DNA from 3 places in the Anaerotignum propionicum DSM 1682 genome. Region 1 is predicted to be linked to each of the others. Evidence: a T-box and tRNA genes for the amino acid it is inferred to sense, from the RefSeq annotation. Region 1 holds a T-box; the other regions hold tRNA genes.

Region 1 (4,196 bases):
GTATATGGTAAATTCCTCTGCCCTAGAAAAAACAGATTCAATCCGTCCATCTCTTGTTGGTATTGCTACACGCACCAAAAACCCCCCAATCAAAGCCAACCGCATTTATTTTCCAAAATTTCGACTCAAAAGAATTCATAAGGAAAGGATTTTTATGATTTGTTCTTTCTGCTTCAAAATAGTAATCCATAAATTCCCCTTTATTTCAATATATTTTAACCCTTCCGTCATAAATAAAGATGGCTTTCCCACATTTTTTCTTGTACAAGGTTATTGTATCCGCTTTTTTGGCAATTTGTCAATTTTCAGTACATTTTTTTTGCATATATCTTGAAAAAAGTGTAAAATACTACCTATATATATTATTTCAATGAAGGAGCTGATTTTATATGGACGAAAGAATAAAAACTTTAGCATATAATCTGGTAAACTATTCATGCCGACTGGAAAAGGGAGAAAAATTGCTCATCAATTGCAATGGGATTCATCCCACTCCTTTGGTAAAGCAAATCATTAAGGAAGTTTATAAGGTAGGTGGAACGCCCTTTTTACAGGTCATGACAAATTCTTTAGAGAGAGAACTGCTTTTAGGCGCTACGGAAGAACAGCAAAAGATGATGGCTGAGGTGGACAGCCGCTTGATGGAACAGATGGATGCCTTCATCGGCGTTCGTGGAGAAGATAATATTACGGAGCAAGCGGATGTTCCCAATGAAAAATTGGATTTACAAAATCGTTTTTATACCGACCCTGTGCATCACGGTATTCGCGTTCCCCGCACAAAGTGGGTAGTTTTGCGCTATCCTACAAACTCTATGGCGCAATCAGCCCATACCAGCTTGGAAGATTTTGAGGATTTCTACTTTAACGTTTGCAATCTGGATTATAGCAAAATGAGTAAAGCTATGGATTCCTTGGTTGAACTGATGAATAAAACCGATAGGGTACGCCTCATTGCGAAAGATACAGATATTACTTTCTCCATTAAAGATATCCCTGCTGTGAAGTGCGCAGGCCGTTGCAACATTCCCGATGGCGAGGTTTACACCGCTCCCGTGAAAAATTCTATCAATGGTGTAATTACCTATAATACCCCATCGGAATATAATAGCTTTACTTTCGAACATGTAAAATTAACGTTTCAGGATGGTAAAATTATTGACTGTGATGGAAATGACAAGGAACGTCTTGAAAAAATCTTTAATACAGACGAAGGCGCAAGATATGTTGGGGAGTTTGCCATCGGCGTAAATCCTTATATCACAAAGCCTATGAACAATATTTTGTTCGACGAGAAAATTGCCGGAAGCATACATTTTACCCCCGGTAATTGCTACGATGATGCCTATAACGATAACCACTCCGCAATCCATTGGGATTTGGTATTAATTATGACCCCAGAATATGGCGGTGGTGAAATCTGGTTTGATGATAAGCTCATTCGCAAAGACGGCATTTTTGTTCTGCCGGAGCTGGAAGTTTTGAACCCCGAAAATCTGAAATAATAGGGAAAAAAGTAGAAAACCTGGGCTTTATTGTTGACAGAGTTCTTTGAGTTATAGTAAAATCCTATATATGATAAACTGGCTATGAAAAGAAGAGTAAACAAACACGCTATGTAAAAGAGAGCCTTAAAGGCATATTTTGCCTTCGCTGAAAAAAGGTACAGGAGCAGTTGTTGAATATGGTCTTGGAGCCGCGCACCGAAAAGAATCCGTTTCTTTAGGCTGCGACGGGTGCGCCCGTTAAAGCGCAAAGGTACGATTGTACCTAGTGAGGTCTTTTTCGTGAGGAAAAGGCGAATTAAGGTGGTAACACGGTGAATAGCCGTCCTTTGTAATTTTATGAAGGGCGGTTTTTTGATTGTATACGGGTTACTTCTGAATGAAACAGCGCATTCATGTTTATAACTTACAAATCAAGTAAAAAATCGGACAAGTTCTGCATTTTAGATACTATAAAGGAGAGAGAATTGTGGAAAAAGAAAAGTTTTATATCACCACCCCTATTTACTACCCCAGTGACAAACTGCATATCGGCCATTCCTATTGCACCGTTGCAACGGATACCATGGCACGTTATAAAAGGTTGCGGGGTTATGACGTTATGTTCCTTACAGGAACAGATGAGCATGGTCAAAAAATCGAGCGTATTGCAAATAGTCAAGGCAAAGAGCCAAAGGAATATATCGACAATATTGTAGTAGGCATCAAAGAGCTCTGGAAGACTTTAAACATTTCCTATGATAAATTTATCCGTACTACAGATGATTATCATGTAAAAGCGGTACAGCAAATTTTCAAACAGCTTTATGATCAGGGAGATATTTATAAAAGCTCCTATGAAGGCTGGTATTGCACCCCTTGTGAGTCCTTTTTTACAGAGCATCAGCTGGTAAATGGCAAGTGCCCTGACTGCGGACGTGACGTGGAATTGGTAAAAGAGGAAAGCTATTTCTTCCGTCTTTCCAAATATCAGGATCGTATCTTGAAGTATATGGAAGAAAATACAGAGTTCTTGCAGCCAAACACCCGTCAAAATGAAATGATTAATAACTTCTTAAAGCCCGGCTTGGAAGATTTGGCAGTTTCTCGTACTTCTTTCAAATGGGGCGTTCCTGTGGAATTTGACCCCGGTCATATTGTTTATGTATGGATTGACGCCCTTTCCAACTATATCACTGCTTTAGGCTATGGTTCGGACGATGACAGCCTGTTCCATAAATACTGGCCCGCAGATGTTCACGTGGTTGGCAAGGAAATTGTTCGTTTCCATTCCATTATATGGCCTGCTATGTTGATGGCACTGAATCTTCCTTTGCCAAAGCAAATTTTCGGACACGGCTGGTTGGTTATCAACGGCGGTAAAATGTCGAAATCCGTTGGTAACGTAGTTGACCCTAACGTTTTAGTAGAAAAATATGGCGTGGATGCCATCCGTTACTTCCTATTAAGAGAAGTGGCTTTCGGACAAGACGGTAACTTTAATAATGAAGCATTGATTCAGCGTATCAACTCAGACTTGGCAAACGATTTGGGTAACCTTGTTTCCAGAACCGTTGGTATGATTGAGAAATACTTTGGCGGCAAATTGCCTGATGCTCGTACCGAAACACCTTTTGATAAGGATTTAGAGAAAGTAGCTCTAGGTACAGCAGAAAAAGTAGAAGCGGCTATGGAAAAAATGTTCTTTAGTGACGCTTTAATCGAAATTTGGAACTTAATTCGCAGAACCAATAAATATATTGATGAAACACAGCCTTGGATTCTTTGTAAAGATGAAGCAAAACAAGGTGAACTGGCAAACGCATTATATCACGTTGCCGAAAGCATCAGAATTACTTCTATTCTGATTCAGCCCTTTATTCCCACCACACCTGAAAAAATTTGGGCACAGTATAACATGGAAAGCAACCTTGTGGAATGGGAAATGGCGAAAAAATGGGGATTACTGCCCTTTGAATTAAAGGTAGAAAAAGGCGAAACACTCTTCCCTCGTATTGATATGAAAAAAGAATTGGCAGAATTGGAAGCGGCTATCAAGGCTTCTCAGTCTACCGCTGTAGCTAACCAGGGTAAGGAAGAGAAAAAAGAAGAAAAAAAGGAAGAACCTAAAAAACATGAAGAACCCGAATACCCCGCAGAAATTTCCATTGATGATTTTTGCAAGGTACAGCTTAAGGTGGGCGAGGTTATTGCAAGCTCTGTTGTGGAAAACTCCAAAAAACTTTTGCGTAATGTGATTCGCATTGGCGAAGAAGAAAGAGTTGTTTTCTCCGGCATTAAGGAATGGTACACACCTGAGGAAATGGTTGGCAAACGAGTTGTGGTTGCCTATAATTTAAAACCAAGAAAAATGATGGGCGAAATGTCCTACGGAATGATTCTTTGCGCCGATGACGGAAACGGCAATTTGAGTCTTTTGACCACAGAAAAGAAAGACTTCCCCAGCGGAAGTGGAATTAGCTAATGTATTTTGAATCTCATGCACATTTAGATGATAAGCGGTTCAGAGAGGATCGGGAGGAGCTTTTAGGGCTTCTCCCCTCTTTCGGTATAGACTATGTGGTTAACGTTGGGTGTGATGTAAAAAGCTCAAAACAAAGCATCCGCCTTGCAGAACGTTATGACTACATTTTCGCCTCCGTAGGCATTCATCCCCATGAACTGTACGATATGTCATCCCAAACCATAGAG
Region 2 (4,196 bases), 280 kb from region 1:
CACTACTTGATAGGTCAAACGGAATAAACTTCCCATATTTGTGGTTTTAACCTCTGCCAGCTCAAAGCTTTTCAGATATTTTTGAAAAATATCATCAAAAATTTCTGTGTAGTCCAAATCCTCAGGAATGGTGATGCGAAGCTGACGTTCTTGGGTTGCACCACAAAATTCTTGCATTTTTTTCGTGTTGTAGAACATTTCCGCCAAGGCTAAAATTAGGGTAAATAAAACTGCCACGATCAAATAACCCATACCCACAGCAAGCCCAGCTGCCATGGCAATAAAAATTGCACAAATTTCCTTGGCGGTTCCGGGAACGGAGCGGAATCGAACTAAGCTAAAGGTTCCTGCAACGGCAACACCCGCACCTAAATTTCCGTTTACCATGAGAATAATCATCGCAACAACTGCGGGGAGCAGAGCCAGAGTCACCAAAAATCCCGGGGAGCTTTTGCTCTTTCTTCTGTAGGTTAACACCAGCAAAAACCCAATCCCCAAACCTGTAGCAACACAAAGCAAGAACGCTGATAATGTGATCCCTGTTGTGGTGGATGAAGCTAAAATATTTTCTGTCATAAAATCAAGCACTGTATCTGCCCCTTTCTACCAGCTCTTTTTGGATCATTGCAGTGTATGCATTTCCGTATTTAGAGTAACTGGTTTTAAAAATAATGTTTTCACTGAAAAATTTGGAAAGCCATAAAGGCATTCCCATAGCAGCCTTCACCTCCAAAAGCTGCATTCCTTTGGGCAATAGCTCTTCACCATATGCCCCTTTACAAAGGCAAATATCATAATCCCTCCAAAGAATGTTATCATCAAAGGTCATACGAAATTCCGAATCCTCTTTTCCAAAAAACGCTTCCCTATTATAGGACAATAGTACTGCAGGATTTAGCGAATGAGATTGGGTAAAGTAATCAATCTCTCGGGTAATCTGGGTATTTTTCTGGGGCGATGTATTCTTCTCCAGCCAAAGCTTTGCATCCTCTTGGCTCATTGAAACCCGCCTTTTATATACAATCCCTTTGTATTTCTTCTTTAGTTCCACAAAAACCGTAGATTCGGGATTGGCAGTACCATAACTGCGCACTCTCAGCTTTTCCTTATAAACGGGCTTTTCCATAGAATGACGTATCAGCTGTTTATTATCTGTATCATAATAGATATTCATAATGGTAGATTTGCCAAAACTATCAGGGGACATATAAGTATCCATCAAGTCCTGAAGTTTTGCTCTTTGTCCATAGGAAATCAGGTATTTGACTTCCTTTCGTTCAAACGTTGTGGGTGTTCCCATAAACTTCGCCTCCTTACCTGCTGTTTTTTGCAGGTGAAACTCTTTTTTCAAGACCAAGTTTAGTGTTATAACCTAAAATCTACTTTAAATTTGAAAAATAATTTACATAAATTTCATTAAGGAGTATGAAATGATTAAAAATTGTTTTTTGAGCAATCAAAAAGTCTTATATAGAGTAATAAAAAAATCCCTAGAAATCAAGGTTTCTAGGGCAATCTTGTTTATGGTGATAGTATTTCAACAATTTCATATATCTTTGTATGATAATCTTCATTTACTTTGTTTTTTGATTGACTTGAATTTTCCTTTTATTAACCCTTTTAATCCCTGTTACTTTTGCTAGTGGACTCGTAGGCTTGTTTTTAAGTACTAGAAAATATACTTTTTAACTTTCTATCGTTTTTTAACAAAGGCGGACAAAAAAATAAATCCCCAGAAACAAAGTTTCTGGGGATTTTTAATTGCGGAGGCCAGATTTGAACTGACGACCTTCGGGTTATGAGCCCGACGAGCTACCGGACTGCTCCACTCCGCGGCAATAAAAAATTATGAAATTGAGTTACTATGGGCGGAGAAGGATTCGAACCTTCGAAGCTATCGCAACAGATTTACAGTCTGCCCCCTTTGGCCGCTCGGGAATCCACCCATATGTTTAAGCCGATGATCGGACTCGAACCGATAACCTGCTGATTACAAGTCAGCTGCTCTGCCAATTGAGCCACATCGGCAAAATACCCTTAAATCGAGTACGAATAATATAATATCATAGGAATTTTGTTTCGTCAAGCTTTTTCTTCTTCTTTCGCCAAAAAGTGCGCTCCCCGCCTTTTATACTAATATATAAAATTAATTGCCCGCATAATATCCCCAATATATTGCTGCATAAAATGGAGCACCAATACAAGAGAGGCAATATAACATCCCAGAGAAATAGGCTTTAACAAATGATTCTGCCTTCTGGAATACGCCATCACTTCTAGTATGGACTGAATACATAAAATTATGAAAAATTGTCCTGCCAAAGTTAGAAAAGCTTGCATAATTTTGATCCTCCTTCAAAAACTTATTACATACTATGAAAATTCCTCTTTTCAAATGACGTTTTTCCGTTCATAATAATAGAAAAGGAGGGTCTGATATGAACAAAAAAATTAAAGAAACAGCACTTTCCATCTCCGCCGCATCAGCGGGTCTTTTCGGCGGACTCATTTTTTGGCAAAAAGCCTGTTTTTGGCAAGCACAAAAAAGAGCAGATGATGCCCTTTTTGAAATATATGCCTCATCCCTTGGGGATATTGCTTATTCCTCCTCGGGACACGGCCGCCCTTTGCTCCTCATTCACAGTATGATGCTGGGGACAAGCCGTAGGGAGTGGGATATGGTGATTTCTTCTCTATCGGAGCAATATCATGTTTACGCCTTAGATTTGCCCGGCTTTGGCAATTCCTTTTTGCCGGATAAACCTTGGACAGCTTATCAGTACGCCCATATCATCCATGAATTTATGGAACAGATTATCCGTCGTCCTGCCTGTATTCTGGCCTCCAATGGCGGCGGTGATTTGGCATTGGTTACCTCTATGCTTTATCCTGAAAAAATAAAGGGAATGATGCTGATTTCTCCTGAAGGCTTTGGGCGTGGCTTTGCCACAAATGAGGACTTAAAACCCCTTCATAGTTTGCTATTGCCTGTTTCAGGCACACAGCAATTTCTTATGGAGACTACGAAGAGTAAAATAAAAGGAAGCTTAGAAACAGCTTTTTTTGCAAAAGAAAAAATCTCAGATGAATTGGTGCAAACGTTTCATACTTCGGCAAGAGGAAGTAAAAACAGGCAGATAACCTTTGCCACTCTGAAAACCGGTTTCTGGCGTGCAGATACAAAGGCGGCTTTCTCTGCCCTTTCTGTACCATTTTGGATTTTCTGGGGTGAAGAAAATAAAACGAACCCCATTTCAACCATGGAATGGGCTGAAAATGCACGTCCTGACGGGGAATATGTAATTTTTGAAGAAGTGGGTAATTTCCCTCATTTGGAAAATAGCCAAAACTTCTTACAGATCGTAAAAGAATATTTGAAATAAAGGGGAATACAACAATGAATACAACTGCTTTACCAACGTACACCCAAGAAGCCATGGAGGCTTGGTTTCGCCAAGTGACCAGCCCCGGCTCCAGGCTTTTAAGCCATGGGGTCGTACCAAAAATAGAACCGAAATTTGTAAGCTGCAGTCTTGAGGAAAAAAGTGTTACCCTCTCCTTTGATGTTTTGGAATGGGAACTAAACCCTCAAAATTCCATTTATGGGGGCATCATCGCCACTGCCTTTGATACAGCTCTGGGGCTTCTTTGTCATTACTTCACAAAACCCCAAGTGGTAATCACTGTAAGCTTAAATACCACTTATCATAAACCTATGTTCTTGGGAGATACCTATTATATCAAGGCAAAAATGGACTTTCAGGGACGCTCCTTGTGTAACATAACAGGGGAAGCTTGGTCAAAAAAAGACTCTGCTATTACGGCCAGCGCCACCTCGGTTTTTAAAGCCCTCAGAGAAACACAAAATAACCCACTCATTTAGAAAGGATGTGCTACATATGATAATCAGCGAAAATTTGAGTCAAAAAAATATGGAAGCTTGGTTTTCACAAATAAGCGCTCCTGATTCTTTTTTGAAAAAAAAGGGTGTTTTGCCCCTTTTAAATCCCACTTTTAAAGAGTGCAGCTTTGAGAAAAAAGAGCTGACCCTGGCATTTAAAGTAATGGATTGGGAATTAAACCCCGAAGGCGGACTCCATGGAGGTATGATTGTAAGCGGGTTTGACATAACCTTTGGCCTATTATGCCATTATTTTTCACAACCAAATATGGTTTGCACCGTAAATCTATCTACT
Region 3 (4,196 bases), 380 kb from region 1:
GTCCCGTTAAAATGATACTATCAAACGACTGTATCCACTCCATATATTTATCACCCAACCCCCAGTAGTGTATGCTCCAATAATATCTTAGTCCCAATCAATATTAATACTACACCACCAATAATTTCAGCCTTTGATTGCAGTTTATCCCCCAAGTATTTGCCTGCGTAAGCTCCAAGACAGGAAATCACAAAGGAAACCACGCCAATAATGATGCCGGCCTCTAAAATATTCACATCTAAAATGGCAAAGCTAATTCCCACGGCTAAGGCGTCAATGCTGGTTGCTATCGCCTGTAAAAAAAGCATTTTATTTGTGAGTGATGTGCTACAACTATTGTCGTCCTCACCACCCTTTATGCTTCCATAAATCATGTTACCACCAATGATAAGTAGCAACAAAAATGCTATCCAGTGGTCAACTGCCTCTATGTAGGTTTTTACACTACAGCCCAAAAACCATCCAATGACAGGCATTATGAACTGAAACCCGCCAAAAAAAGCCGCCTGTCTTACCGCATCCTTTTTTCCAAACCCCCGTGTACAAACGCCATTGGAAATAGAGACAGCAAAGGCGTCCATAGCAAGGCTCACCGCTATTAAAAAAATTGTAATTAATTTCAAACCCTTTTTCCTCCTATCCTTTCAACTTTCATAAGTCTTAGTGGAATATAACACAACCCATTTCATCAGTCAATTCCTCCATGGAAAAGTTCATTCCTCTATTTATCTTATGTGAAATATTTTAAAATGTACAACCTTCATTAAAATGATACTTATTTAACAAAAATTGCATTTTATTTTGTACATTTTTATGTAAATACATACAAACCTACTTTGACAACTTTGATCATTCACCCATATTGATTAAAAAAAACTATGGAATATATAAATAAAAATGCTATTCTTTTCATCAATTTCACTTTTATGTCTTTTGCTACTTTTCAATCTCCAAACAACTTCGAACAACTTCATTCCATTATATCCGGAAACAATTCTATTTAAAACAAAGATATGACATTCTATCCTACCAAAATTCTTCCTAAAATATGAAAAGGTTTGTCGTTGGCAATTTGCAAACAACAAACCTCTGCTCTTATATTAATTCAATGGCTACATGGAATTCGCCATATAGCTTATTATTTTAAAAATCGACTACCATTAGCAACAAAATGCTATCCATTGAGAGCCACGAAATGTCTCTAATTTAAGCCTAAAGTCATAACTCTCTACCGCAAAATATTGTAAAAATTCTGTCTTACTACTATATAAATGCATCCTAAAACAAATATCATCGCGTTAAGACAAATTTATATATTTTCGCTTTGTGAAATGCAATACCCACCACAATAAAAATTACAAAACCTGCAAAGCCTTGAATCAAATTCTCGGGAATGGAAACTGCCGCAACGGCAAAGCTGCTTTTCAAAATGCCTCCACCCACGAAATAGCCAAAAACCATCCAAAGAATGCCCAATACCGACCCTGTCATATTTCTGGGGGTGAAGAGTTTTTGGTTTTTCTCAGAAAAAGAAGCAATCTTTCCAATGAGATACCCCATGATTCCCTTTATAATAAAGGTAAAGGGTGCCCAATGGCCATACCCACTTAATAAATCTGCCATAGCAGACCCAACCCCACCGGCAACCATACCATATTTGGCGCCAAAAAACACGCTAATCAGCAGTATCATACTGTCACCTAAGTGTATATAGCCTTGGGTGGCAGATACGGGAATTTGGAATACCATGGTACTGATTGTAACTAACGCAACCAACAGTCCTTGGATACATAATTCTTTTGTTGTCGTTTTCATTTCATTCACATCCTCCTATTTATTAATAGAAGGTTACCATATCTGTTCTTTTATGCCTAGAGGTTTCAGAAAAAAACAAAAAATTGTATCGAAACAATAATATCAATTGTAACGATACAATTTTTAGACAAAAAAGAATGGAAGTTACAGGGCTCGAACCTGTGACCCTCTGCTTGTAAGGCAGATGCTCTCCCAGCTGAGCTAAACTTCCATGCTTAAGCAATATTAAGATAATCAATGACCCGTAAGGGAATCGAACCCTTGTTTCAGCCGTGAGAGGGCCGCGTCTTGACCGCTTGACCAACGGGCCGAAAAAAATAGCGGAGGAGGGATTTGAACCCCCGACACTGCGGGTATGAACCGCATGCTCTAGCCAACTGAGCTACTCCGCCACAAGTCGACCACTTGATTATACCCATTCCTCCATACGTTGTCAAGCTTTTTTATATCGTTTTTTATGTTTTCTTGTTACTATTGACTTCTGTTTATGTACAAAACCTCGTTTGGTTTTATCATACCAAGCTGTTCCTTTGCGATTTGCTCTATATAGCTGTCGCTGTTATAATATTTCTTGCGTTCTTCAAGCTCCAACTTTTTTTCCTGCTCCATCTGAATTTGAGATGCCACATCCAACCGTTCTTGTCTCAACCGATCACAGGCTCTAGACCGCCCAAAAACACCAAAGGCAACGGCACAAACAAAAACACTTAAAAATATACGAACGAAGATTTTATCTAGTTTTGACGTTTTTTTTCCTATGCTTTCCCTTCGCTGGTCTTTTTGCTTTCGCCTTTTGCGCATTCGGCTCGTCACCACTTTTCCGTTTTTTTCTCACTGCAATGTTCCAATCTCTCCGCAGTGTATTCAGCTTTATTTTTGCATAAAAATTACAGGAATGCAACACTTTTTTCTTGAACTTACCGCAAAAGAAGCCAGCTTTCCTCAAGGGTGTACGAATTACCAGATAAACCAACCGAAAGGGCGTCATTATAATAGCAAAGAATAAAAACAGTACTCTTTTTACAATGTAAATCACCTTGTCACTCACGGCAATCACCAAATGACTTAAGGATAAAAAGTAAACCCCCATACCACCAAACATACCCAATATCATAAAAAAACGTATTTCTCCCGCATTTGCTCCCAGTATCACCACAAATGCAAAAATAATTGAACAAAGCCAGTATAACCCATCCTCCAGCTGTACCCACAACCGCTTGTGGGGGATAATATGACGGAACACACGCAAGCAATCATATACTAAGCCAAGAATCCCCCCCAGCAACACAGATAGAAGAAACAATTGCGCCTGTCCCTGTAAAGATAGTATCATTACAATCTCCCCTTTTTATCGAAACAGTTTTCCCAAAAAAGAGTGTTTCTCCCCTAAAGTTCCATCAGAGTAAGTAATGCTGTCGAATAATCCCTCAATTGTTACCTCCCCTGCATCTAAATCCAGTTTTCCCATATGTATTCCTGTACCCTTAATCATCATTAAGCCGCAATCTGTTTCTAACATTATCCCCTCTTCATCAAAGGATAGTACCTCCAAAACACCGCCCATACGAATGCGTTCCCGCTCCTCCATGGATACTGTATGTCTGCTTCGTTTTCTTTCCTCTGCCATTAGATCTGCCTCCCGCATTTTTTTGTCTGCTATCAATATATGTCCGTGAAAAGGCTTTTAGACTGCATAAAAAAAGCACCTTCCTCCCAATGGCAATGGTGCGTGGTGTCGATAAAGTGGATACCCTTTGAAAAAAGCTCAATTCCTTCAAGCTTCTCTAAAATTCACATAGGTTCATAATAGACAAAAAAAGCCTCTTGCGTCGTATATACCCGCAAGTTGACTTTTCTTGTTATACGGATACTCTTAATCCATACGAGAAATCCTAAAATTGTTACACACTGCGATACATTGCAGCGGCATCCTCTTTCCGAGGAGACTCTTTAATACTTAAAACCTCTAGGCGGGTGGTGTTACTGCCAAACTGTATCTCAATCATGTCTCCCACTTTAACCTCGGCGCCTGCCTTTACCACCTTGCCGTTTAACATAACTCTCCCTGCATCGCAAGCCTCATTGGCGATGGTCCTGCGTTTAATCACACGGGATACTTTAAGGAATTTATCAATACGCACGAGCTTCCTCCTTTTTTGCAAATACATTTTAACGATAAGCAAACTTCAAATCATTTAACCATACTATAAGTTGCCGACAATCAGCACTTAGAAATAAACTTAACCAAACTTTTTATCGCCCTTTATAAGCTACGCATTTCTTATTGCAAACCAATAACCCCAAGCAAGCCATCTCGGTCTCACCTATATCCAAGAAAGGGAAAAATAAAACGCCCTTCTTATGAAAGGCGTGTTATCGGC

Evidence for each region. The T-box of region 1 lies ahead of metG (methionine--tRNA ligase). A T-box ahead of a tRNA ligase gene usually reads a tRNA of that ligase, here a tRNA-Met.
Region 2: it encodes a tRNA-Met, which carries the amino acid that the T-box ahead of metG (methionine--tRNA ligase) is inferred to sense. The anticodon was not compared.
Region 3: it encodes a tRNA-Met, which carries the amino acid that the T-box ahead of metG (methionine--tRNA ligase) is inferred to sense. The anticodon was not compared.

The regions. Positions count from the first base shown of each region.
Region 1 is NZ_CP014223.1:263,740-267,935, reverse strand. Features, by position in the region: gene CPRO_RS01220 (NifB/NifX family molybdenum-iron cluster-binding protein) at 1-75, opposite strand, end outside; gene CPRO_RS01215 (aminopeptidase) at 390-1,505, shown strand; T-box leader at 1,581-1,838, shown strand; gene metG (methionine--tRNA ligase) at 1,975-3,969, shown strand; gene CPRO_RS01205 (TatD family hydrolase) at 3,969-4,196, shown strand, end outside.
Region 2 is NZ_CP014223.1:3,105,723-3,109,918, forward strand. Features, by position in the region: gene CPRO_RS14665 (DUF4956 domain-containing protein) at 1-588, opposite strand, end outside; gene CPRO_RS14670 (polyphosphate polymerase domain-containing protein) at 581-1,300, opposite strand; tRNA gene CPRO_RS14675 (tRNA-Met) at 1,762-1,835, opposite strand; tRNA gene CPRO_RS14680 (tRNA-Tyr) at 1,866-1,946, opposite strand; tRNA gene CPRO_RS14685 (tRNA-Thr) at 1,956-2,028, opposite strand; gene CPRO_RS14690 (hypothetical protein) at 2,134-2,340, opposite strand; gene CPRO_RS14695 (alpha/beta fold hydrolase) at 2,439-3,383, shown strand; gene CPRO_RS14700 (PaaI family thioesterase) at 3,398-3,883, shown strand; gene CPRO_RS14705 (PaaI family thioesterase) at 3,900-4,196, shown strand, end outside.
Region 3 is NZ_CP014223.1:3,000,356-3,004,551, forward strand. Features, by position in the region: gene CPRO_RS14140 (phosphatase PAP2 family protein) at 1-43, opposite strand, end outside; gene CPRO_RS14145 (manganese efflux pump MntP) at 51-623, opposite strand; gene CPRO_RS14150 (ECF transporter S component) at 1,291-1,815, opposite strand; tRNA gene CPRO_RS14155 (tRNA-Val) at 1,954-2,026, opposite strand; tRNA gene CPRO_RS14160 (tRNA-Glu) at 2,054-2,125, opposite strand; tRNA gene CPRO_RS14165 (tRNA-Met) at 2,134-2,207, opposite strand; gene CPRO_RS15100 (FtsB family cell division protein) at 2,287-2,616, opposite strand; gene yabQ (spore cortex biosynthesis protein YabQ) at 2,546-3,148, opposite strand; gene yabP (sporulation protein YabP) at 3,164-3,442, opposite strand; gene CPRO_RS14180 (RNA-binding S4 domain-containing protein) at 3,717-3,956, opposite strand.